Regions from separate parts of the Streptomyces sp. NPDC017529 genome, predicted to be linked through region 3. Evidence: predicted binding sites of a transcription regulator. Region 3 holds the regulator's gene; each other region holds the start of a gene.
What was found. The regulator HrcA, encoded in region 3, represses chaperone genes, less so after heat shock. The targets are predictions, from matches to a motif close to TTNGCACTCNGNNNNNCNGAGTGCNAA.
Positions count from the first base shown of each region.

Region 1: a site for HrcA is predicted at 3,800-3,826, ahead of groES (co-chaperone GroES). Genes of this name have one in related genera too.
Region 2: a site for HrcA is predicted at 4,097-4,123, ahead of groL (chaperonin GroEL). Genes of this name have one in related genera too.

Region 1 is NZ_JBIRJY010000007.1:146,181-153,099, forward strand. It holds gene ACH4K4_RS20175 (carbohydrate ABC transporter permease) at 1-478, shown strand, start outside; gene ACH4K4_RS20180 (hydroxyacid dehydrogenase) at 508-1,557, shown strand; gene groL (chaperonin GroEL) at 1,619-3,241, opposite strand; gene groES (co-chaperone GroES) at 3,345-3,653, opposite strand; gene ACH4K4_RS20195 (response regulator transcription factor) at 4,073-4,753, shown strand; gene ACH4K4_RS20200 (sensor histidine kinase) at 4,743-6,140, shown strand; gene ACH4K4_RS20205 (LCP family protein) at 6,196-6,919, shown strand, end outside.
Region 2 is NZ_JBIRJY010000025.1:30,787-37,705, forward strand. It holds gene ACH4K4_RS34555 (PTS transporter subunit EIIC) at 1-654, shown strand, start outside; gene ACH4K4_RS34560 (Uma2 family endonuclease) at 700-1,191, opposite strand; gene ACH4K4_RS34565 (SDR family NAD(P)-dependent oxidoreductase) at 1,319-2,131, opposite strand; gene groL (chaperonin GroEL) at 2,285-3,910, opposite strand; gene ACH4K4_RS34575 (cold-shock protein) at 4,285-4,488, opposite strand; gene ACH4K4_RS34580 (MoaD/ThiS family protein) at 4,922-5,200, opposite strand; gene thrC (threonine synthase) at 5,318-6,607, opposite strand; SAM riboswitch class I at 6,625-6,782, opposite strand.
Region 3 is NZ_JBIRJY010000003.1:322,469-329,387, reverse strand. It holds gene ACH4K4_RS08840 (DUF3097 domain-containing protein) at 1-465, opposite strand, end outside; gene ACH4K4_RS08835 (MBL fold metallo-hydrolase) at 494-1,228, opposite strand; gene hrcA (heat-inducible transcriptional repressor HrcA) at 1,480-2,496, shown strand; gene dnaJ (molecular chaperone DnaJ) at 2,497-3,633, shown strand; gene ACH4K4_RS08820 (nitronate monooxygenase) at 3,790-4,947, shown strand; gene ACH4K4_RS08815 (16S rRNA (uracil(1498)-N(3))-methyltransferase) at 4,944-5,687, shown strand; gene ACH4K4_RS08810 (OsmC family protein) at 5,801-6,229, opposite strand; gene ACH4K4_RS08805 (hypothetical protein) at 6,481-6,919, shown strand, end outside.

The sequences.
Region 1 (6,919 bases), on a different contig from region 3:
GGCGCTGGCGCTCCCCCTCTACCTGCTGGCCGGCAGGACCGGCGTCGTCAACACCTACTGGTCGGTGCTGGTGCCCGTACTCGTCAACCCGTTCGGCGTCTACCTCGCGCGGGTCTTCAGTGCCGGCCATATCCCGGAGGAGGCGCTCGAAGCCGCCCGTATCGACGGTGCGGGCGAGCTGCGCGTCTTCTGGTCCATCGGCCTGCGGATGGTGATGCCGGGCCTGACGACCGTCTTCCTCTTCCAGTTCACCGCGATCTGGAACAACTTCTTCCTCCCCCTGGTGATGCTCTCCGACCAGCGGCTCTTCCCCGTGAGCCTCGGCCTCTACGCCTGGCACGGCAACGCCCACGGCGAGCCGTCCTTCTACCCCCTCGTCGTCACCGGCTCCCTCCTCGCCGTCCTCCCCCTGATCGTCGCCTTCGTGACCCTCCAGCGGCACTGGAAGGCCGGACTCGCCGCCGGAAGCGTCAAATGACACCCCCGGACCAGGAGCACGCTTCCACCATGCACCACACCACTGACAACCCCGCCGACCAGGCACGATCCCGCCCCGCCCTGCTCCTCGCCATGGAACCGGGCCTCGCCGGGCGGCTGTTCGCCGAGCATCACCGCGCCCGCCTGACGGCCCTGGCCCGTACCGACCCACGCCTGGTCGCCCACGACTTGGCCGACCCGTCCCCGGCCGTGGCCGCCGCGCTGGCCGACGCCGAAGTCCTGCTGACGTCGTGGGGAACCGCCCCGCTGACCGCGGCCGTCCTCGACCGGGCTCCGCGCCTGCGCGCCGTCGTCCACGCCGGCGGAAGCGTCAAACCCCATGTCACCAGCGCCTGTTGGGACCGCGGCATCGCCGTTTCCTCAGCCGCGGCAGCCAACGCGCTGCCCGTCGCCGAATACACCCTCGCCGCGATCCTCTTCGCCAACAAGCGCGTCCTGCACACCGCGCACCGCTACCGCGCGCTGCGCGCCCCCCACAACTGGCACCGAGAGCTGGCGGGCGCCGGAAACCACCGCCGTACCGTGGGCGTCATCGGCGCCTCCCGCATCGGCCGCCGCGTCATCGCACTCCTGCGCCCCTTCGACCTGCGGGTCCTCCTCCACGACCCGTACGTGGACGAGGCCGAAGCCGGCCGCCTCGGCGTCACCCTCGCCCCCCTGGACGACCTCTGCGCCACCTCCGACGTGGTCACCGTGCACGCGCCCGAACTGCCCGCCACCCACCACCTGCTCGGCGCACGCCAGCTGGGCTTCATGCCCGACGGCGCCACTCTGGTCAACACCGCCCGAGGTGCGCTGGTGGACGAGGCGGCGCTGCTGCCCGAACTCGTCTCCGGCCGCCTCAACGCCGTACTGGACGTGACCGACCCGCCGGTCCCGGCCGCCGCTTCTCCCCTGTACGACCTCCCGAACGTCCTGCTCACCCCGCACATCGCCGGTTCCCTCGGCGGCGAGCTCCACCGCATGGCCGACCACGCCCTGGACGAGATCGAGCGCTACGCCGGAGGGCTGCCGTTCGCCGACCCGGTACACCCCGCGGATCTCGGCCACTCGGCGTGAGAACGGGACGAGGCCCGGCCCCCTCGGAAGGGGACCGGGCCTCGAACGGCTGTGAGCTGCCTCAGTGGGCGTGGCCGTGGCCGTGACCGGCCTCGGGCTCCTCCTCGGCCGGCTTCTCGACGACCAGGGTCTCGGTCGTGAGCAGCAGCGAGGCGATCGACGCGGCGTTCTCCAGCGCGGAACGGGTGACCTTGACCGGGTCGATGACGCCGGCCTTCACCAGGTCGCCGTACTCGCCGGTCGCGGCGTTGAAGCCCTGGTTCTTGTCCAGCTCCGCCACCTTCGAGGTGATGACGTAGCCCTCAAGACCGGCGTTCTCCGCGATCCAGCGCAGCGGCTCGACGGCGGCACGGCGGACGACGGCGACACCGGTGGCCTCGTCACCCTCCTTGCCGAGCGAACCCTCCAGCACCTTGGCGGCGTGCACCAGAGCGGAGCCACCACCGGAGACGATGCCCTCCTCGACCGCGGCGCGGGTCGCGGAGATGGCGTCCTCCAGACGGTGCTTCTTCTCCTTGAGCTCGACCTCGGTGGCCGCACCCACGCGGATCACGCAGACGCCGCCGGCCAGCTTCGCCAGGCGCTCCTGGAGCTTCTCGCGGTCCCAGTCCGAGTCGGTGGACTCGATCTCGGCCTTGATCTGGTTGACGCGGCCCTCGACGTCCTCGGACTTGCCGCCACCGTCGACGATGGTGGTGTCGTCCTTGGTGACGGTCACGCGGCGGGCGGTGCCCAGCACGTCCAGACCGGCCTGGTCCAGCTTGAGGCCGACCTCTTCGGCGATGACGGTCGCGCCGGTCAGCGCGGCCATGTCGCCCAGCATCGCCTTGCGGCGGTCACCGAAGCCGGGCGCCTTGACGGCGACGGCGTTGAAGGTGCCGCGGATCTTGTTGACGACCAGCGTCGACAGGGCCTCGCCCTCGACGTCCTCGGCGATGATCAGCAGCGGCTTGGAGGAGCCGGCCTGGATGACCTTCTCCAGCAGCGGCAGCAGGTCCTGGATCGAACCGATCTTGCCCTGGTGGATGAGGATGTACGGGTCCTCCAGGACCGCTTCCATGCGCTCCTGGTCGGTGACCATGTACGGCGACAGGTAGCCCTTGTCGAAGGCCATGCCCTCGGTGAAGTCCAGCTCCAGGCCGAAGGTGTTGGACTCCTCGACGGTGATGACACCGTCCTTGCCGACCTTGTCCATCGCCTCGGCGATCAGCTCGCCGACCTGCTTGTCCTGGGCGGACAGACCGGCGACGGCGGCGATGTCGGACTTCTCGTCGATCGGGCGGGCGGTCGCGAGGAGGTCCTCGGACACGGCCTTGACCGCGGCGTCGATGCCCTTCTTCAGGGCGGCCGGGGAAGCACCGGCGGCGACGTTGCGCAGACCCTCGCGCACCAGCGCCTGGGCCAGCACGGTGGCGGTGGTGGTGCCGTCACCAGCGATGTCGTTGGTCTTGGTCGCCACCTCCTTCACCAGCTGCGCGCCGAGGTTCTCGTACGGGTCGTCGACCTCGACCTCGCGGGCGATGGTGACACCGTCGTTGGTGATGGTCGGGGCGCCGAACTTCTTGTCGATGACGACGTTGCGGCCCTTGGGGCCGATCGTCACCTTCACGGTGTCGGCAAGCTTGTTGACGCCGCGCTCAAGGGCGCGACGGGCGTCCTCGTCGAACTTCAGGATCTTCGCCATGAGTTACGTGTCCTTAGTCGTTCTCTCCAACGAACTGCGCCCCGGGCGACCGGTTGTTTAGACGCGGGAACCAGGGGCGCAGATCAAGGCAATCTTCGGTGAATTACTTCTCGACGATCGCGAGCACGTCGCGAGCCGAGAGAACGAGGTACTCCTCGCCGTTGTACTTCACCTCGGTGCCGCCGTACTTGCTGTAGAGCACGACGTCGCCGACGGTCACGTCGAGCGGAAGACGGTTGCCGTCCTCGAAGCGGCCCGGGCCCACGGCCAGGACGACGCCCTCCTGGGGCTTCTCCTTGGCAGTGTCCGGAATGACCAGGCCCGAAGCCGTGGTCTGCTCGGCGTCGAGCGGCTGGACCACGATGCGGTCCTCAAGCGGCTTGATGGCAACCTTGGAGCTGGCGGTCGTCACGATCCGACCTCCCCCTTCGGAGATCTCACGGGGTTAACTGTCTGAGGTGGCGACCAGGTGGATCCGTCGTCGCGGGTGCCGGACCTGCCCGTCGCTGTGTTTGGCACTCCCCGGTGGAGAGTGCCAGAGCCGAGACTATGACGCGGTTAGCACTCGGTCAAGCGGAGTGCCAATGCGCCTTGCGGCGCGTGTTGCGTGGGGGGTGCGGCCCGTGACGTCCTGCCCAGGTGTCTGGGGGCGCAACCCTCGCGTGCGGGGCGGTGTCGCGCTGGGCGCGGGCTTTGCGCTCTGCGCGGGGGTGCGCTGGTTTCGTTGGAGGTCGGGGCCGCGCAGGGGACGGGGAAGAAAAAGATCATCAGCCGCGCACCAACCCGGTTGCATGGCCCCGTCATCGGCGTACAAACCTCCACAATGGGACCATGCGGATACTGGTCGTCGAGGATGAAGCGGGGCTGGCCGACTCGTTGCGGCGGGGGCTGGCTGCCGAGGGGCACTGGGTGGATGTTGCCCACGACGGTCACCGTGGGCTGGAGCTGGCGCTCAGCGGGGCGTACGACGCGATCGTGCTGGACGTCATGCTTCCCGGTCCCAGCGGGTTCGAGATCTGTGGGCGGCTGCGGCGGCAGGACGACTGGACGCCCGTACTGATGCTGACCGCCAAGGACGGCGAGTACGACGTGGCCGAGGGCCTGGACGCGGGCGCCGACGACTACCTCACCAAGCCGTTCTCCTTCGTCGTGCTGCTCGCCAGGTTGCGCGCCCTCACCCGGCGCGGCCGGGCCGCCGAGCGCCCCCGTACGCTCCAGTGCGGCGACCTCACCCTGGACGCCGACGCCCGGCGCTGCCGGCGCGGCGACGCCGAGATCGAGCTGACCGCCCGCGAACTGGCCGTGCTGCGCTGTCTCATGGCGGGCGACGGCCAGGCGGTCGCCAAGCGGGACATCCTCGACGAGGTCTGGGACTCGCCGGCCGACATCGATCCCAACATCGTCGAGGTGTACGTCTCCTCCCTGCGGCGGAAGATCGACACGCCGTTCGGCCGCCATTCGATCCGTACCGTGCACGGCAGGGGGTACCGGATGGCGCCCGGTGACGACTGACCCCCGGGTGCCGGGGCTCCGCTCCATGCGGGGGCGCGCCGCCGCGGCCGCCGCCTTGGCGATGGCCTGCGTGCTGGCCGCCGGCGGCGGCTGGCTCTATGTGATGCTGCGCGCCAACCTCCTGGACAACACCACCAGCCGCACCGAGGTCGCCGCCCGCAAGGTCGCGGCGCAGGCGGACACGGGCGCTCTCCCCGAGGTGCTGTCCTCGCCGGCGGACGGTGTCGACCTGGTGCTGGTCCTCGACGCGGCGGGCCGGGTCGTCGCCACGAGTCTGCGTTCCGCCGATCCTCTCGCCGCCGAGCTGACGGGCTTCCGGCCGCCGTACGGGCAGGACTCCGCCGACCGCGTCGTCAGCGGCGCCCCGGCCGCCGCCGCGGGCGGCTCGCGCGCGGACGTGGTGGTGGTGCGCGCCGCGCCGCCCGGCGGCAGCGGGCAGGAGCGGTACGTGTACGCCGTGACGGTCCTTTCGGACGTGGACGACGCCACGCACGCCATCGGCGTCGCCCTGCTCGCCAGTGCCCCGCCGCTGATCGCGCTGGCCGCCGCGATCGCCTGGGCGGTCACCGGGCTCGCGCTGCGCCCGGTCACCGCCATCAGGAGGGAGCTGGCCGCCGTCAGTGAGAGTGAGCTGGACCGGCGGGTGCCGGACCCGGCGGGCGCCGACGAGATCGCGCTGCTGGCCCGTACGGTCAACGCCACCCTGGACCGGCTGGAGCAGGCCGTCACCCGGCAGCGCCAGTTCGTCGCCGACGCTTCGCACGAGCTGCGCAACCCGATCGCGGCGGTGCGCTCCCGCTTGGAGGTGGCTCTCGCGGCCGCCGGGCCGTCCGCGTCCGTACGCGCCGCGCTGCGCGACACCGAACGCCTTCAGCGGATCGCCGCGGACCTGCTGCTGCTCGCCCGGCTCGACGCGCATGCCCCGCGGGCGGCGGAACCGGTGGACCTGGCGCTGCTCGCCGCCGAGGAGGCCGCGCGGCGGCCGGGGGCGCACGGGCCGCGGCTGGTGGTCGTGGCGGGCGAGCCGGTGCCTGTACGGGGTGATCCGGCGCAGTTGGAGCGTCTGCTGACCAATCTGGTCGACAACGCGCTGCGCTATGCGGCGTCGGAGGTGCGGGTCGTGGCGTGGGCCGGTGGCCGGTCGGGGTTCTTGGCGGTCGAGGACGACGGGCCCGGTGTTCCCGAGGGGAGCCGGGAGCAGGTCTTCGAGCGCTTCGCCCGCCTCGACGCCGCGCGCGACCGGGAGAGCGGCGGCACCGGGCTGGGCCTGGCGATCGCGCGCGAGATCGCCCGCGCGCACGGCGGGGACCTGACCGTGCGGGGCCGGGCGGGCGGCCGGTCCGGTGCTCGTTTCGTGGCCGCCCTTCCCGTGCCCGCGCGGTCCTGAACGCGCCTTCAGGACCTTCAGGCTTCCTTCAGCGCCGTCCGGCCAGTCTGTCCGGATGAAGCACCGTCGCAGGCTCACCACCCCGGACGTACTGCGCCCGCAGGGGCGCCGGCGCAGACCGCGGCGCCGTGTCCTGCGCGGGGCGGCGCTCTGGGGCTGTGTGCTCCTGCTGTGCACTGCCGGTGCGGGTTGGTACTTCTACCAGGACCTGGCCGGGCGGATCGGCTCGTCGCGGGCGCTCGGCGACGGGGCGCCGCGGTCGTCCGGCGGGGCGGTCAACATCCTGTTGATGGGACTGGACAGCCGCAGGGACCGGAACGGCGGCGATCTGCCGAAGGACGTGCTGGAGAAGCTGCACGCGGGCGCCTCGTCCGATATCGGCGGGTACAACACCAACACCCTGATATTGCTGCATGTGCCTGGGGGTGGCGGGCGGGCCACCGCGTTCTCCATACCGCGCGACGATCTCGTGGACATTCCGGGACACGGCAAGGACAAGATCAAGAAGGCGTACGGGCTGGCCAAGGCCGCGGCGGAGGGCCGGCTCGCGCGGCAGGGCGTCACCGACCGCGACCGGCTGGAGCGCGAGGGGCGGGAGGCGGGCCGCCGGGCGGAGATCGAGACGGTACGGAACTTCCTCGGCGTGCCGGTCGATCACTTCGCCGAGGTCAGCTTGGTGGGTTTCCTGCACCTCGCGGACGCGCTCGACGGTGTGCCGGTGTGCCTGAAGCACGCGGTCGAGGACCGGTACTCGGGTGCCGACTTCCCGGCCGGGCGGC
Region 2 (6,919 bases), on a different contig from region 3:
GAGGTCTCCACCGCCATCGGCAGCTGCGCGAACTGGCTGCTCGCCCACGGCGGCGCCGCGGCCGGCTTCCTGCTCGGCGGCCTCTTCCTGCCGCTCGTCATGCTGGGCCTGCACCAAGCCCTGATCCCCATCCACACCACGCTGATCGAGCAGCAGGGCTACACCGTCCTGCTGCCCGTCCTCGCCATGGCCGGCGCGGGCCAGGTGGGCGCCGCCCTCGCCGTCTACGCCCGCCTGCCGCGCAATCGCTCGATCCGTACGACCATCAAGTCCGCGCTGCCCGCCGGCTTCCTCGGCGTCGGCGAACCCCTCATCTACGGCGTCTCGCTCCCCCTGGGCCGCCCGTTCGTCACGGCCTGCGTGGGCGGCGCGTTCGGCGGCGGTTTCGTGGGCCTGTTCAACCAGCTCGGCACGGCGGCCGGCGCCACCGCCATCGGCCCGTCGGGCTGGGCCCTGTTCCCCCTCCTCAAGGGCAACCACCCCCTGGGCGCCACCCTCCTCGTCTACGCCCTGGGCCTCATCACCGGCTACGTGACCGGCTTCCTGGCGACGTACTTCTTCGGCTTCGCCAAGCCGGCCTTGCGGGACCTGAACACCGCCGACGCTTCCGCGCCGGCCCCCACCCGGCAAAAGCACCAGCCGACGACTGCCTGACGCGGTCCGGCCCCGACCCGGCACCCGCCGTTCCCGCGCTCCGTCTCAGCGCGGGAACGGCGCCGTGTGCAGCGTGCCGAAGAACGGCCCGGGCAGCTCCACCGCCTCACCGAACGGCGCCCGCTCGGCGTGCTTGTACGCACCGTTCTGCGGCTCCGTGAACAGCGACGTCGTCGGTCCGTGCTCGTCGAACCGGTCGACCAGCAGATACGCCGGGACCGGCGCGTGCGCGTACGCCCAGAGCTTCTTGGTCCGGTCGGTCTTCGCAGGGACGTACAATTTGTCCAACGGCGCCACGTGGACGCCGAGCGTCCGGTAGATCCCCAGGTCGTCGGGGAGCACCCGGTAGAGCAGGCGCTGCACCGCGTCGGCGATGCCGTTGTGGTGCGGGTGGGGCGGTGGTACCAGCACGATCTGCTCTTCGTCGATCTCGGCGCGCCAGCCCTCGGGCACGTCCGGCTCGCGCCACGTCTGAAGCAGGTAGTCCCACGGGCGACCGTGGGGTGCCCGGCCGGTCTCGGCCATCGCGGCGGTCATCGCGAGTCCCTTCCGCAGGGGCCTGAGGAGCCGAGCGTAGATCGACATTCGGGCGGCACCGGGCCGCTCGTCCCAGCGTCCCACGATCGCGTGAACCACACACCGAGCCGCCTCGGCACGACGGCCCTCACACAGCGCACCCGTGCAACCCGCCGTCCACGACCAGGTCCTGGCCGGTGACGTACGACGCCTCCTCGGAGGCGAGGAAGGCGACCGCGTCGGCGATGTCCTCGGGGCGGCCGAGGCGGCCCGCCGCCGTCTGGGACCGCAGGTCCGCCGCCTGTGCGTCGCCGATGTCCGACCCCGCGAGCATCGGCGTCTCCACGTAGCCGGGGCTGACCGAATTGACCCGGACGCGGCGCCCGGCGAGCGCGGCCGCCAGCGTCCGGGCGAGATTGTGCGCGGCGGCCTTGGTCGCGGAGTGCAGCGTCGCGTCGGCCCGCCCGCGTTGCAGGAGCGACGAGGCGTTGATGACGACGGAGCCGCCGTCCCGCAGCAGGGGCAGCGCCCGCTGGACGGTGAAGAAGACGCCCTTGAAGTTCACGCCGACCGCCCGGTCGAAGTCGTCCTCGGTGATCTCTTCGAAGGGGGCGGCGGCGTACACCCCGGCGTTGGCGAAGACGATGTCGAGGTGTCCGAAGCGGTCGCGTACGGCTCGCATGACGGCGTCGAGGTCGGCGACGGACGCGGTGTCGCCCCGTACGCCCAGCACCCGGTCCGCGCCGCCGCCCGCGGCCGCCGCCTCCGCCTGTTGCGCCAGCTCGGCCACGGCGGTGTCGAGGCGGCGCGCGTCGCGTCCGCAAACGACCACCCGCGCGCCGTCCGCGAGCAGCCGCCGCGCGGCCGCCAGGCCGACCCCGCTGGTGCCGCCGGTGACCAGGGCGACGGTGTCCGCGCCGAATCGAGCCGTACGGGCGTTCTGCCGGTTCCGTGTCGTCATGGGGCGAGCGTGCCCCGCCGGGCCGGGGACGACGCATGCCACGCGCGAACCCGGCGCCCGCGGCCGTCAGGACGGGGAAACGCCGCTGGGGCGGCACCCCCCTGGGAGGAGGAGTGCCGCCCCAGCGATCTGAGGACAGATGATCCGGGAGGATCAGAAGTCCATGTCACCGCCCGGCATGCCGCCCGGAGCGCCGCCCGCGGCGGCCTTCTCCGGCTTGTCGGCGATGACGGCCTCGGTGGTCAGGAACAGCGCGGCGATCGACGCGGCGTTCTGCAGCGCGGAGCGCGTGACCTTGGCGGGGTCGATGATGCCCTCGGCGATCATGTCGACGTACTCGCCGGTCGCTGCGTTCAGACCGTGGCCGACGGCCAGGTTGCGCACCTTCTCCACGACAACGCCGCCCTCAAGGCCGCCGTTGACGGAGATCTGCTTCAGCGGGGCCTCCAGGGCCAGCTTCACAGCGGCGGCACCGGTGGCCTCGTCGCCCTCCAGCTCCAGCTTCTCGAAGACCGAGGAGGCCTGCAGCAGGGCGACGCCACCGCCGGCGACGATGCCCTCCTCGACGGCCGCCTTCGCGTTGCGAACGGCGTCCTCGATGCGGTGCTTGCGCTCCTTGAGCTCGACCTCGGTGGCGGCACCGGCCTTGATGACGGCCACGCCGCCGGCCAGCTTCGCCAGACGCTCCTGGAGCTTCTCGCGGTCGTAGTCCGAGTCGCTGTTCTCGATCTCGGCGCGGATCTGGTTGACACGGCCCTGGACCTGCTCGCTGTCACCGGCACCGTCGACGATGGTGGTCTCGTCCTTGGTGATGACGACCTTGCGGGCGCGGCCCAGCAGGTCGAGACCGGCGTTCTCCAGCTTGAGGCCGACCTCCTCGGAGATGACCGTGCCGCCGGTGAGGATGGCGATGTCGCCGAGCATGGCCTTGCGGCGGTCGCCGAAGCCCGGGGCCTTGACGGCGACGGACTTGAAGGTGCCGCGGATCTTGTTGACGACCAGGGTCGACAGGGCCTCGCCCTCGACGTCCTCGGCGATGATCAGCAGCGGCTTGCCCGACTGCATGACCTTCTCCAGCAGCGGAAGGAGGTCCTTCACGTTGGAGATCTTCGAGTTGACGATGAGGATGTACGGGTCGTCGAGCGACGCCTCCATACGCTCCATGTCGGTGGCGAAGTACGCCGAGATGTAGCCCTTGTCGAAGCGCATACCCTCGGTGAGCTCCAGCTCCAGACCGAAGGTCTGGGACTCCTCGACGGTGATGACGCCTTCCTTGCCGACCTTGTCCATGGCCTCGGCGATCAGCTCGCCGATCTGGGTGTCGGCGGCGGAGATGGAGGCGGTCGAAGCGATCTGCTCCTTGGTCTCCACGTCCTTGGCCTGCTCCAGCAGGGCGGCGGAGACGGCCTCGACGGCACGCTCGATGCCGCGCTTGAGGGCCATCGGGTTGGCGCCGGCGGCCACGTTGCGCAGGCCCTCGCGGACCAGGGCCTGGGCCAGGACGGTCGCGGTCGTCGTGCCGTCACCGGCGACGTCGTCCGTCTTCTTCGCGACCTCCTTGACCAGCTCGGCGCCGATCTTCTCGTACGGGTCCTCGAGCTCGATCTCCTTGGCGATGGACACACCATCGTTGGTGATCGTGGGGGCGCCCCACTTCTTCTCGAGGACGACGTTGCGGCCCTTGGGGCCAAGGGTGACCTTGACGGCGTCGGCGAGCTGGTTCATCCCGCGCTCGAGACCGCGCCGTGCCTCCTCGTCGAACGCGATGATCTTGGCCATGTGAAGTGGTCCTCCCGGACTGGGGGTCCCCCCGGACTGCGTCTGGGGGAGGGTGGATACTCCGGACCGCGCTGGCGCCCGCGACGGACGGTCTGCGAGCCTGTGGTTCCTTGCCCCACCTGCCCGCGGACCTCACCGAGTCGGTCCTTAGCTGTCACTCTCACTCGTAGAGTGCTAACGCAATGATTAGCACTCGACCCAGGAGAGTGCAAGCGCGTTGGCGGGAGCCATCCCCATCGAGGCCGGGTGTCAAACCAGGCGCGGCCGGGTGACCTGCGGACCCTGGCGGGCACGCCCCCGACCCCACCCGAACACAGAAGGCCCGCGCCCCCTCAAGGGACGCGGACCTTCGTACGCAGCAGTCGGTCGGCGCTTCAGCCGGCCACGCGGACCATGTCCGCCTGCGGCCCTTTCTGGCCCTGCGAGATCTCGAACTCGACCCGCTGACCCTCCTCAAGGGTGCGGTAGCCGTCCATCTGGATCGCGCTGTAGTGGACGAAAACATCCGCACCACCGTCGACCGCGATGAAGCCGTACCCCTTCTCCGCGTTGAACCACTTGACGGTGCCCTGAGCCATGCCTAACTCCCCTATTACTGGCCCTTGCACAGGACCGCACTCCGCGGACCCGGGTCAGACCTCACCCCCCGACAGGAGGGGGTGTGCGCCGGAACGCGTCGACCGCCGCTGAATGTATCTGTCCAACTGCCCAGCGCAACAGGTCAATCGGACGAGAATTCCGGCTGCGAACAATCGCAAATATGAGGATAAGCGGGGATTCTCCCGGGCAAGTCGGGCCGGGCAAAGCTCACCAACGCGACAAATCATGTCCACACTTCGGGCACAACTTGCCGGGGTCTCCCTGGCGGCCGACGGCCGCAGAACGCGGGATCACCACAACTGTATCGCCTTTAACAACACGGAATCGCCCCGTCCACTTTTGTGCGGACGGAGCGATTCCAGCCGAACTACGCAGCGAACCCCAAAAAGATCCGTACGGCTTCTTGACAGTTCAGCAGCCGCCGGCCACCGCGGGAATGATCGAGACGCCCGCGCCGTCCGGCGTCGGCGTCGCCAGGCCCTGCTCGAACCGCACATCGTCGTCGTTGACGTAGACGTTCACGAAGCGGCGCAGCTTGCCGGTGTCGTCCAGGACGCGGGCCGCGATGCCGCTGTGGTTCTTCTCCAGGTCCGCGATGACCTCGGAGAGGGTCGTCCCTTCGGCGGCGACCTCGGCCCGCCCGCCGGTGTAGGTGCGCAGGATGGTCGGGATACGGACGTTGACGCTCATGGTGCTCTGCCTTCCGGCTCGGAGGATGCGAAGAGGCGGGTACGGGCGCACCGGCGCCCGGGCGCGCGTGCGGGAGCCCGCCTCGCGTGACGTTGTGTACCGGCGCGTACGGGGAGGTCAGCCGGCCAGACCGGCGGCGCGGAACGCGTCCAGGCTCGGCCGGATCGTGGCCGTGGGCCCGGTCGTCGGCGCGACGGCGTCCAGCGTCTTGAGCCCGTCGCCGGTGTTCAGCACGACGGTGGTCAGCGCCGGGTCGAGCAGGCCGTCCTCGATCAGCTTCTTCGTGACGCCCACGGTCACCCCGCCGGCGGTCTCGGCGAAGATGCCCTCCGTACGGGCCAGCAGCTTGATCGCGTCGACCACCTGCGCGTCGTTGACGTCCTCGACGGCGCCGCCGGTGCGGCGGGCGATGTCGAGCACGTACGGCCCGTCGGCCGGGTTGCCGATGGCCAGCGACTTGGCGATGGTGTCCGGCTTCTGCGGCCGTACGACGTCGTGGCCCGCCTTGAAGGCCGTGGAGACCGGCGAACAGCCCTCGGCCTGGGCGCCGAAGATCTTGTACGGCTTGTCCTCGACCAGGCCGAGCGCGATCAGCTCCTTCAGCCCCTTGTCGATCTTCGTGAGCTGGGAGCCGGAGGCGATCGGGACGACGATCTGGTCCGGCAGCCGCCAGCCGAGCTGCTCGCAGATCTCGTAGGCGAGGGTCTTGGAACCCTCGCCGTAGTACGGGCGCAGGTTCACGTTGACGAAGCCCCAGCCCTCGCCGAGCGGGTCGCCGATCAGCTCCGAGCAGAAGCGGTTGACGTCGTCGTAGTTGCCCTCGATGCCGACCAGCTCGCCGCCGTACACCGCGGCCATGACGACCTTGCCCGCCTCCAGGTCGTGCGGGATGAACACGCAGGAGCGGAAGCCGGCGCGGGCCGCCGCGGCGCCGACCGCGCCCGCGAGGTTGCCGGTGGAGGAGCAGGACAGCGTGGTGAAGCCGAAGGCGCGGGCGGCCTCGACGGCGATGGCGACGACCCGGTCCTTGAAGGAGTGCGTCGGGTTGCCGGAGTCGTCCTTGACGTACAGGCCGCCGGTGACGCCCAGCTCCCGGGCCAGGTTGTCGGCCTTGACCAGCTTGGTCAGGCCGGGGTTCAGGTTGGGCTTGTCCGCGACGTCGGCCGGCACGGGCAGCAGCGGCGCGTACCGCCAGATGCTGTTGGGGCCGGCCTCGATGCGCTTGCGCAGGCCCTCGGGGTCGCCCGTCGGCAGGTCGTACGCCACTTCCAGCGGCCCGAAGCAGACGGCGCACGCGAAGATCGGTCCGAGGCCGAAGCGCTCGCCGCACTCGCGGCAGGACAGCGCGACGGCCGGGCCCAGGGAAACGGTGGCGGAAGTGGTGCTCTCAACGGATTGCACAGCCATGGAGGCGAGGCCCTTTCTCCTCATCTTCCTCGTGGCGCATCTCGCCACGAGACGGAATTGGCACCTTCCCTAGCCGGGAGCCTCGCGGGCCGCGCGTGACGCGCGGCGACGGAGACCGGCTGGAGGGTTGCCGGGGCTTCAACGGGCCGTATCCCTCTGCCCCTCTGGATGAGCGGTATGGCGCTGGGCCGTGGCCCAGGCGTTTGTCGCGGCGACCCCGGCATGTCCGGGACGATCGCGTTGTTCAAGACTGTAGCTGAAGGCATGGGCGGTTGAGACAGCCGTCCGCACCGCGAGATGGATCACATCGCT
Region 3 (6,919 bases):
GATGGCCGGGAGGTCGTCGACGCCTTCGAGGTATTCGACGACGACGCCCTCGATGCGCAGGTCGTCGCCCCAGACGCGTTCCACCAGCTCGGCGTCGTGGCGGCCTTCCACATAGATGCGCCCGGCGCGGGCGACGCGGGCGCGGGCGCCGGGGACGGCGAGGGAGCCGGAGGCGGTGCGGGCCGGTCCGCGGGTGGCCGGGCGGGCGGCGGGCCGTACGAGGGTGACGGCCTTGCCGTCCAGGAGGAAGCCGCGCGGGGTCATCGGGAAGACCCGGTGTTTGCCGAAGCGGTCTTCGAGGGTGACGGTCGGGCCTTCGGCGGTCTTCTCGCAGCGGACGACCGCGCCGCAGAATCCGGTGACGGCTTCTTCGACGACGAGGTCCGGCTCCGCCGCGACCTCGGGGGCCGGCTGCTGCTTCTTCCACGGCGGGGTGAGGTCCGGTCCGTACTGTCTGCTGCGCATTGGACAGACGATAAGAAGGGATGGCCGGTCAGTGGCGCGACACGCCGAAGCGACGGCTGAGTGCGTCGCGTTGGTCACGGACAAATCGGGCATCCACGGCGGCCCCGTGCCCGGGTACGTACACCGCGTCCTCCCCGCCGAGGGCCAGCAGCCGGTCCAGTGCGGCCGGCCACCGGGAGGGCACGGCGTCGGTGCCCGCCTGCGGCTCGCCGGACTCTTCGACCAGGTCGCCGCAGAAGACGACGTCGGGTGAGCCGTGGGTGCCGGGGACGACGGCCACCAGGTCGTACGCGGTGTGGCCGGGGCCGGCGTTGGCGAGGAGGACCTGGCGGTCCCCGAGGTCGAGGGCGCGTTCGCCGGAGACGAGGTGGTGCGGGTGGACGAGGACGTCGGCGGCCTCCGCGGCGGCGTCCGGGTCCACGCCGTACGAGACGGCGCTGCGCCGCAGGTCGTCCTGGGCGCGCGGCAGGTATTCGTCGAGGCCCGCGGCGCCGTAGACCTGGACTCCGGCGAAGGCCGCGGTGCCCAGGACGTGATCGAAGTGGGGGTGGGTCAGTGCGACGTGGGTCACTTCCCGGCCCGCGATGGCGCGCAGTTGCCGGCGCAGCTCGGCCCCGTCGCGGATCGTCGCGCCGGTGTCGACGATCAGCACGCCCGTGGAGCCGACGACGGCGCCGACCGTCTCGTCCCAGCCGGGCATCCGGCGGCGTCCGACGCCCGTGCCGAGCCGTTCCCACCCGGCTTCCTCCCATGTCGTACGCATACCGAGACGCTAGCCGCATCGCGATAGCGTTGCCCGCCGGGCCGGGGTTCCCGGCTGCCCGGCTACGTCCGCGGTACGTCTTTCGTATGCGCCGGGAGCACGGTTCCGGTACCTCCGCCCTTGCCCTGCCCAGGTGACCCGGCCGTACACTTGGTCAGGGTCTGGCACTCGGACCTGATGAGTGCCAGGGAAGACGACCCGGAAGAACCCGGCCGCGCGCCGGTGGAACGGCCGGACTGGAGGTGTGCGCGATGCTCAGTGAACGCAGGCTCGAGGTGCTGCGCGCCATCGTCCAGGACTATGTCGGCACCGAGGAGCCGGTCGGCTCCAAGGCGCTGACCCAGCGGCACCAGCTCGGTGTCTCGCCCGCCACGGTCCGCAACGACATGGCGGCGCTGGAGGACGAGGGTTTCATCGCCCAGCCGCACACGAGCGCGGGACGCATCCCGACGGACAAGGGCTACCGCCTCTTCGTCGACAAGCTGGCGGGCGTCAAGCCGCTTTCCAGCCCCGAGCGGCGGGCCATCCAGAACTTCCTGGACGGCGCCGTCGACCTGGACGACGTGGTGGGGCGCACGGTACGGCTGCTGGCGCAGCTGACGCGGCAGGTCGCCGTCGTGCAGTACCCGTCGCTGACGCGGTCCACGGTGCGCCATGTGGAGCTGCTGTCGCTGGCCCCGGCCCGGCTGATGCTGGTCCTGATCACGGACACCGGTCGCGTCGAGCAGCGCATGGTGGACTGCCCGGCGCCGTTCGGGGAGACTTCCGTGGCGGACCTGCGCGCGCGGTTGAACAGCCGTGTGGTGGGCCGGCGTTTCACGGATGTGCCGCAGCTCGTGCAGGATCTTCCGGAGTCCTTCGAGCAGGAGGACCGGGGGACGGTCTCGACAGTCCTGTCGGTCTTGCTGGAAACTCTCGTGGAGGAGACCGAAGAGCGGCTGATGATCGGCGGTACCGCCAATCTCACGCGCTTCGGGCACGACTTCCCACTGACCATCCGGCCGGTGCTGGAGGCCCTTGAGGAGCAGGTGGTGCTCCTCAAACTGCTCGGGGAGGCCAAGGACTCCGGCATGACCGTACGCATCGGGCATGAGAATGCTCATGAGGGCCTGACGTCCACATCGGTCGTCGCGGTCGGCTACGGTTCGGGCGACGAGGCAGTCGCCAAACTCGGCGTGGTCGGACCGACCCGCATGGACTACCCCGGAACGATGGGAGCGGTACGCGCAGTGGCACGTTACGTCGGACAGATCCTGGCGGAGTCGTAAGTGGCCACGGACTATTACGCGGTCCTGGGCGTACGACGCGATGCCTCGCAGGACGAGATCAAGAAGGCTTTCCGGCGGCTGGCCCGCGAGCTGCACCCGGATGTGAACCCGGATCCCAAGACCCAGGAGCGGTTCAAGGAGATCAACGCCGCTTACGAGGTGTTGTCGGATCCGCAGAAGAAGCAGGTCTACGACCTCGGCGGCGACCCCCTCTCGCAGGCGGGTGGCGGCGGCGGGGCCGGCGGCTTCGGCGCGGGCTTCGGCAACTTCTCCGACATCATGGACGCGTTCTTCGGCACGGCGTCGCAGCGCGGACCGCGGTCCCGTACGCGGCGCGGCCAGGACGCCATGATCCGGCTGGACGTCGAACTGGACGAGGCGGCCTTCGGGACCACCAAGGACATCCAGGTGGACACGGCGGTCGTCTGTACGACCTGTTCGGGTGAGGGCGCGGCGCCGGGCACCTCGGCGCAGACCTGTGACATGTGCCGCGGCCGCGGCGAGGTCTCGCAGGTCACCCGGTCCTTCCTGGGCCAGGTCATGACCTCGCGGCCGTGCCCGCAGTGCCAGGGGTTCGGTACGGTCGTGCCGACCCCGTGCCCGGAGTGCGCCGGCGACGGCCGCATCCGGTCGCGCCGCACGCTGACGGTCAAGATCCCGGCAGGTGTGGACAACGGCACCCGCATCCAGCTCGCGGGCGAGGGCGAGGTCGGCCCGGGCGGCGGTCCGGCCGGCGACCTGTACGTGGAGATCCACGAACTGCCGCACCCGACCTTCCAGCGGCGCGGCGACGACCTGCACTGCACGGTCACCATCCCCATGACGGCGGCGGCGCTGGGCACGAAGTGCCCGCTGGAGACGCTGGACGGCATAGAGGAGATCGACATCCGGCCGGGCACGCAGTCCGGCCAGTCGATCCCGCTGCACGGGCGCGGCGTCACGCACCTGCGCGGCAACGGGCGCGGCGACCTCATCGTGCACGTGGAGGTCATCACGCCGTCGAAGCTGGACGCGGAGCAGGAGGAGCTGCTGCGGCGGCTCGCCAAGCTGCGCGGCGAGGAACGCCCGACAGGCCAGTTCCAGCCCGGGCAGCAGGGGCTGTTCTCGCGGTTGAAGGACGCGTTCAACGGGCGTTAGGCGCCCGGTAGTGGTATCAGGCGAACGGCGGTCGGGCTCCTCGGTCCGGCCGCCGTTCGGCGTTCCGTCCGAAGTGCCCTGATCGCCGGACGTGTTTGATCTTGGCGCGTCCGGCCCCGGTTCGGCCCCCCGCGGTCGGCGTGACACGATGTGGGCATGCCCACAGCGCTGACCGATCTCTGTCGCTATCCGATCGTGCAGGCCCCCATGGCAGGCGGTGTCGCCCGCCCGGAGCTGGTCGCCGCCGTCTCAGGAGCCGGCGGGCTCGGTTTCCTGGCCGCCGGGTACAAGACGGCGGACGGCATGTATCAAGAGATCAAGCAGCTGCGCGGGCTGACCGACCGGCCCTTCGGCGTGAACCTCTTCATGCCGCAGCCCTCGCTCGCCGACAACGTGGCCGTCGAGGTCTACCGCGAGCAGCTCGCGGGCGAGGCGGCCTGGTACGAAACGCCGTTGGACGACGTCGATCCGTACGGCGGCGCCGACGACGGGTACGAGGCGAAGCTGGCCATCCTGCGGGAGGACCCGGTGCCGGTCGTCTCGTTCCACTTCGGCTGTCCGTCCCGTGAGGTCCTCGACGGGTTCGCCAAGGTCGGTACGTACACGATCGTCACCGCCACCACGGCGGCCGAGGCGCAGGCCGCGCAGTGGTCCGGCGCGGACGCGGTCTGTGTGCAGGGCGTCGAGGCCGGCGGCCACCAGGGCACCCACCGCGACGACCCGCACGCCGACGGCACCGGTGCCGGGCTCGGGCTGCTGTCGCTGGTCGCGCAGGTCCGCGAGGCGGTGCAGATACCGGTCGTCGCGGCGGGCGGCCTGATGCGCGGCTCGCAGATCGCCGCGGTGCTGGCGGCGGGCGCGTCCATGGCGCAGCTCGGTACGGCGTTCCTGGTCACTCCGGAGTCGGGCGCCAACGACCTGCACAAGCAGGCGATGACCAACCCCCTGTTCACCCGTACGGAGTTGACCAGGGCCTTCTCCGGGCGTCCGGCCCGCGGTCTGGTGAACCGTTTCCTTCGTGAGCACGGCCCGTACGCCCCCGCCGCGTATCCGGCCGTGCACCACCTCACCTCGGGCCTGCGCAAGGCAGCCGCCAGGACCGGCGACGCGCAGGGCATGGCCCTGTGGGCGGGGCAGGGGCACCGGATGGCGCGGCAGCTGCCGGCCGCGCAGCTGGTCGAGGTGCTGATGGCCGAACTGGACGCGGCGCGTGCCGGATTGGCCTCCGGGGGCACGCCCGACGCGGGTCCGCGGGAAGAGCAGGGCCATCAGGCCGGGCACGGGTTCCCGGGCGAGCTGGGAGGTGCGCTGTGACGGCGCCGGTGTTCCTCGTCGAAAGCGTTCCCGGGCTGGGCGAGACCGTGCTGGACGGGCCGGAAGGCCGGCACGCGGTCTCCGTGCGCCGGCTGCGCGCGGGCGAGGACGTGGTGCTGACCGACGGGCGCGGCAGCGGCGCGGTGGGCGTGGTGCGGGCCGCCGAGGGCAAGGACCGGCTCGTCGTCGAGGTGACCGGTGCGCAGACCGAGCCGGAGCCCGCCCCGCGTATCACCGTCGTGCAGGCGCTGCCCAAGGGCGACCGTGGCGAACTCGCCGTGGAGACCATGACGGAGACCGGTGTGGACGGCATCGTTCCGTGGGCCGCGTCGCGGTGCATCACGCAGTGGAAGGGCGAGCGGGCCGCGAAGTCCCTCGCCAAGTGGCGCAACACGGCCCGCGAGGCGGGCAAGCAGGCGCGCCGGCTGCGGTTCCCCGAGGTCACCGACCTGATGTCGACCAAGCGGGTGGCGGCGCTGCTCGCGGAGGCGGACTTCGCCGGCGTGCTGCACGAGGACCGGGACGCGGGGAGTGCGCCGCTGGCCTCCGCCGAACTGCCGGGCAGCGGGCGGATCGTGCTCGTGGTCGGGCCCGAAGGCGGAGTGTCCCCGGAGGAGTTGGCGGCCTTCGAGGAGGCGGGCGCCAAGGCGTACCGGCTCGGCTGGAGCGTGCTGCGGACGTCCACGGCGGGTACGGCGGCCACGGCGCTGCTGTTGGGCCGTACGGGGCGTTGGAGCTGACGGCGAAGTCCGGTTCGGGTGGCGGCCCGCGGCGTCTGGCGTCGCGGGCCGCCGTTTCTTGCCCTGAAGGTTCCTGAAAGGACCCCGGAGGCCCTCCAAGGGCCCCCGAAGGCTCAGACCAGCTCGGCGTTCAGGGTGATGTTCTTGACGCCGGCCAGCGCCTGGCTCACCGGGCAGTTCTTCTTGGCGTCCTCGGCCGCGGCCTGGAAGTCCGCCTCGGAGAGGCCCGGCACGCTGGCCTTGACGGTCAGCACGATGCCGGTGATGCCCTCGCCCGGCTGGAAGGTCACGTCGGCCTGGGTGTCCAGTGCCTCGACGGTGTAGCCCTTGCCCGCGAGGCCGTGCGAGAAGGCCATCGAGTAGCAGGACGAGTGGGCCGCCGCGATCAGCTCCTCCGGGCTGGTGACGCCGTTCGGCTGCTCGGCGCGGGCCGGCCAGTTCACGTCGAACGTGCCGACGTTGGAGGATGCCAGGGCGACGCTGCCCTTGCCCTCCAGCAGGTTGCCTTCCCAGTGGGTGTTCGCGGTGCGGGTGGTTGCCATGGCGGATAACTCCTGGTGGTGGGCGAAATGACGGCCTGTGGGGATCAGCTTAGTGAAGTCGGCGGTGCCCGCGGCGGGACGCGTACGGGCGGAACGCGGCGGTCCGCGCGGGCCGCCGCGCACACTGGCCGAGCCGGGACTGTCGGTCCGCGTGCGGCGGTGGGAAGCTGCCGGGCATGAGGGCCATGGGGCGCTTACGAGACGCAGGGCACGGGCGGATGCGGCACGTACGGACCGGGCGGGCGCCGCGCGTGGGGACCCGGCTCGGCGGGGGCCGGCGCGGCAGGCTGCTGGCGGCGGTGGGTGCCGCGGGCGCGGCGGTCGTCGCGGTGTCCGCGTGCGAGCCGGTCGGCGGGCTGAACACCGCGTCGATCGCCATCACCACCGACCAGGCGGGGACGCAGGCGCTGGAGAGCGCCGGCGTGAACGTGAGCTGGCTGAGCTGTACGGCGACGCTGCAAGGCGACCAGCGGGCGACGGTGAACCCGACGGCCACGGCGCGGCAGAAGTCGGTCGCCACCGTCGACTGCCAGGGCCAGACCGCCCGGGGCAGCAAGATCACCATCACCGGCCGGGTCACCTCCGAGGTCGACGGGCGCTGCGTACGGGGCTCGCTGACCGCGCGTGTCGCCGGGCAGGTCGTCTTCCAGGTGGGCGTGCTCGGCAACTGTGCCGCGGACGAGCCGACCG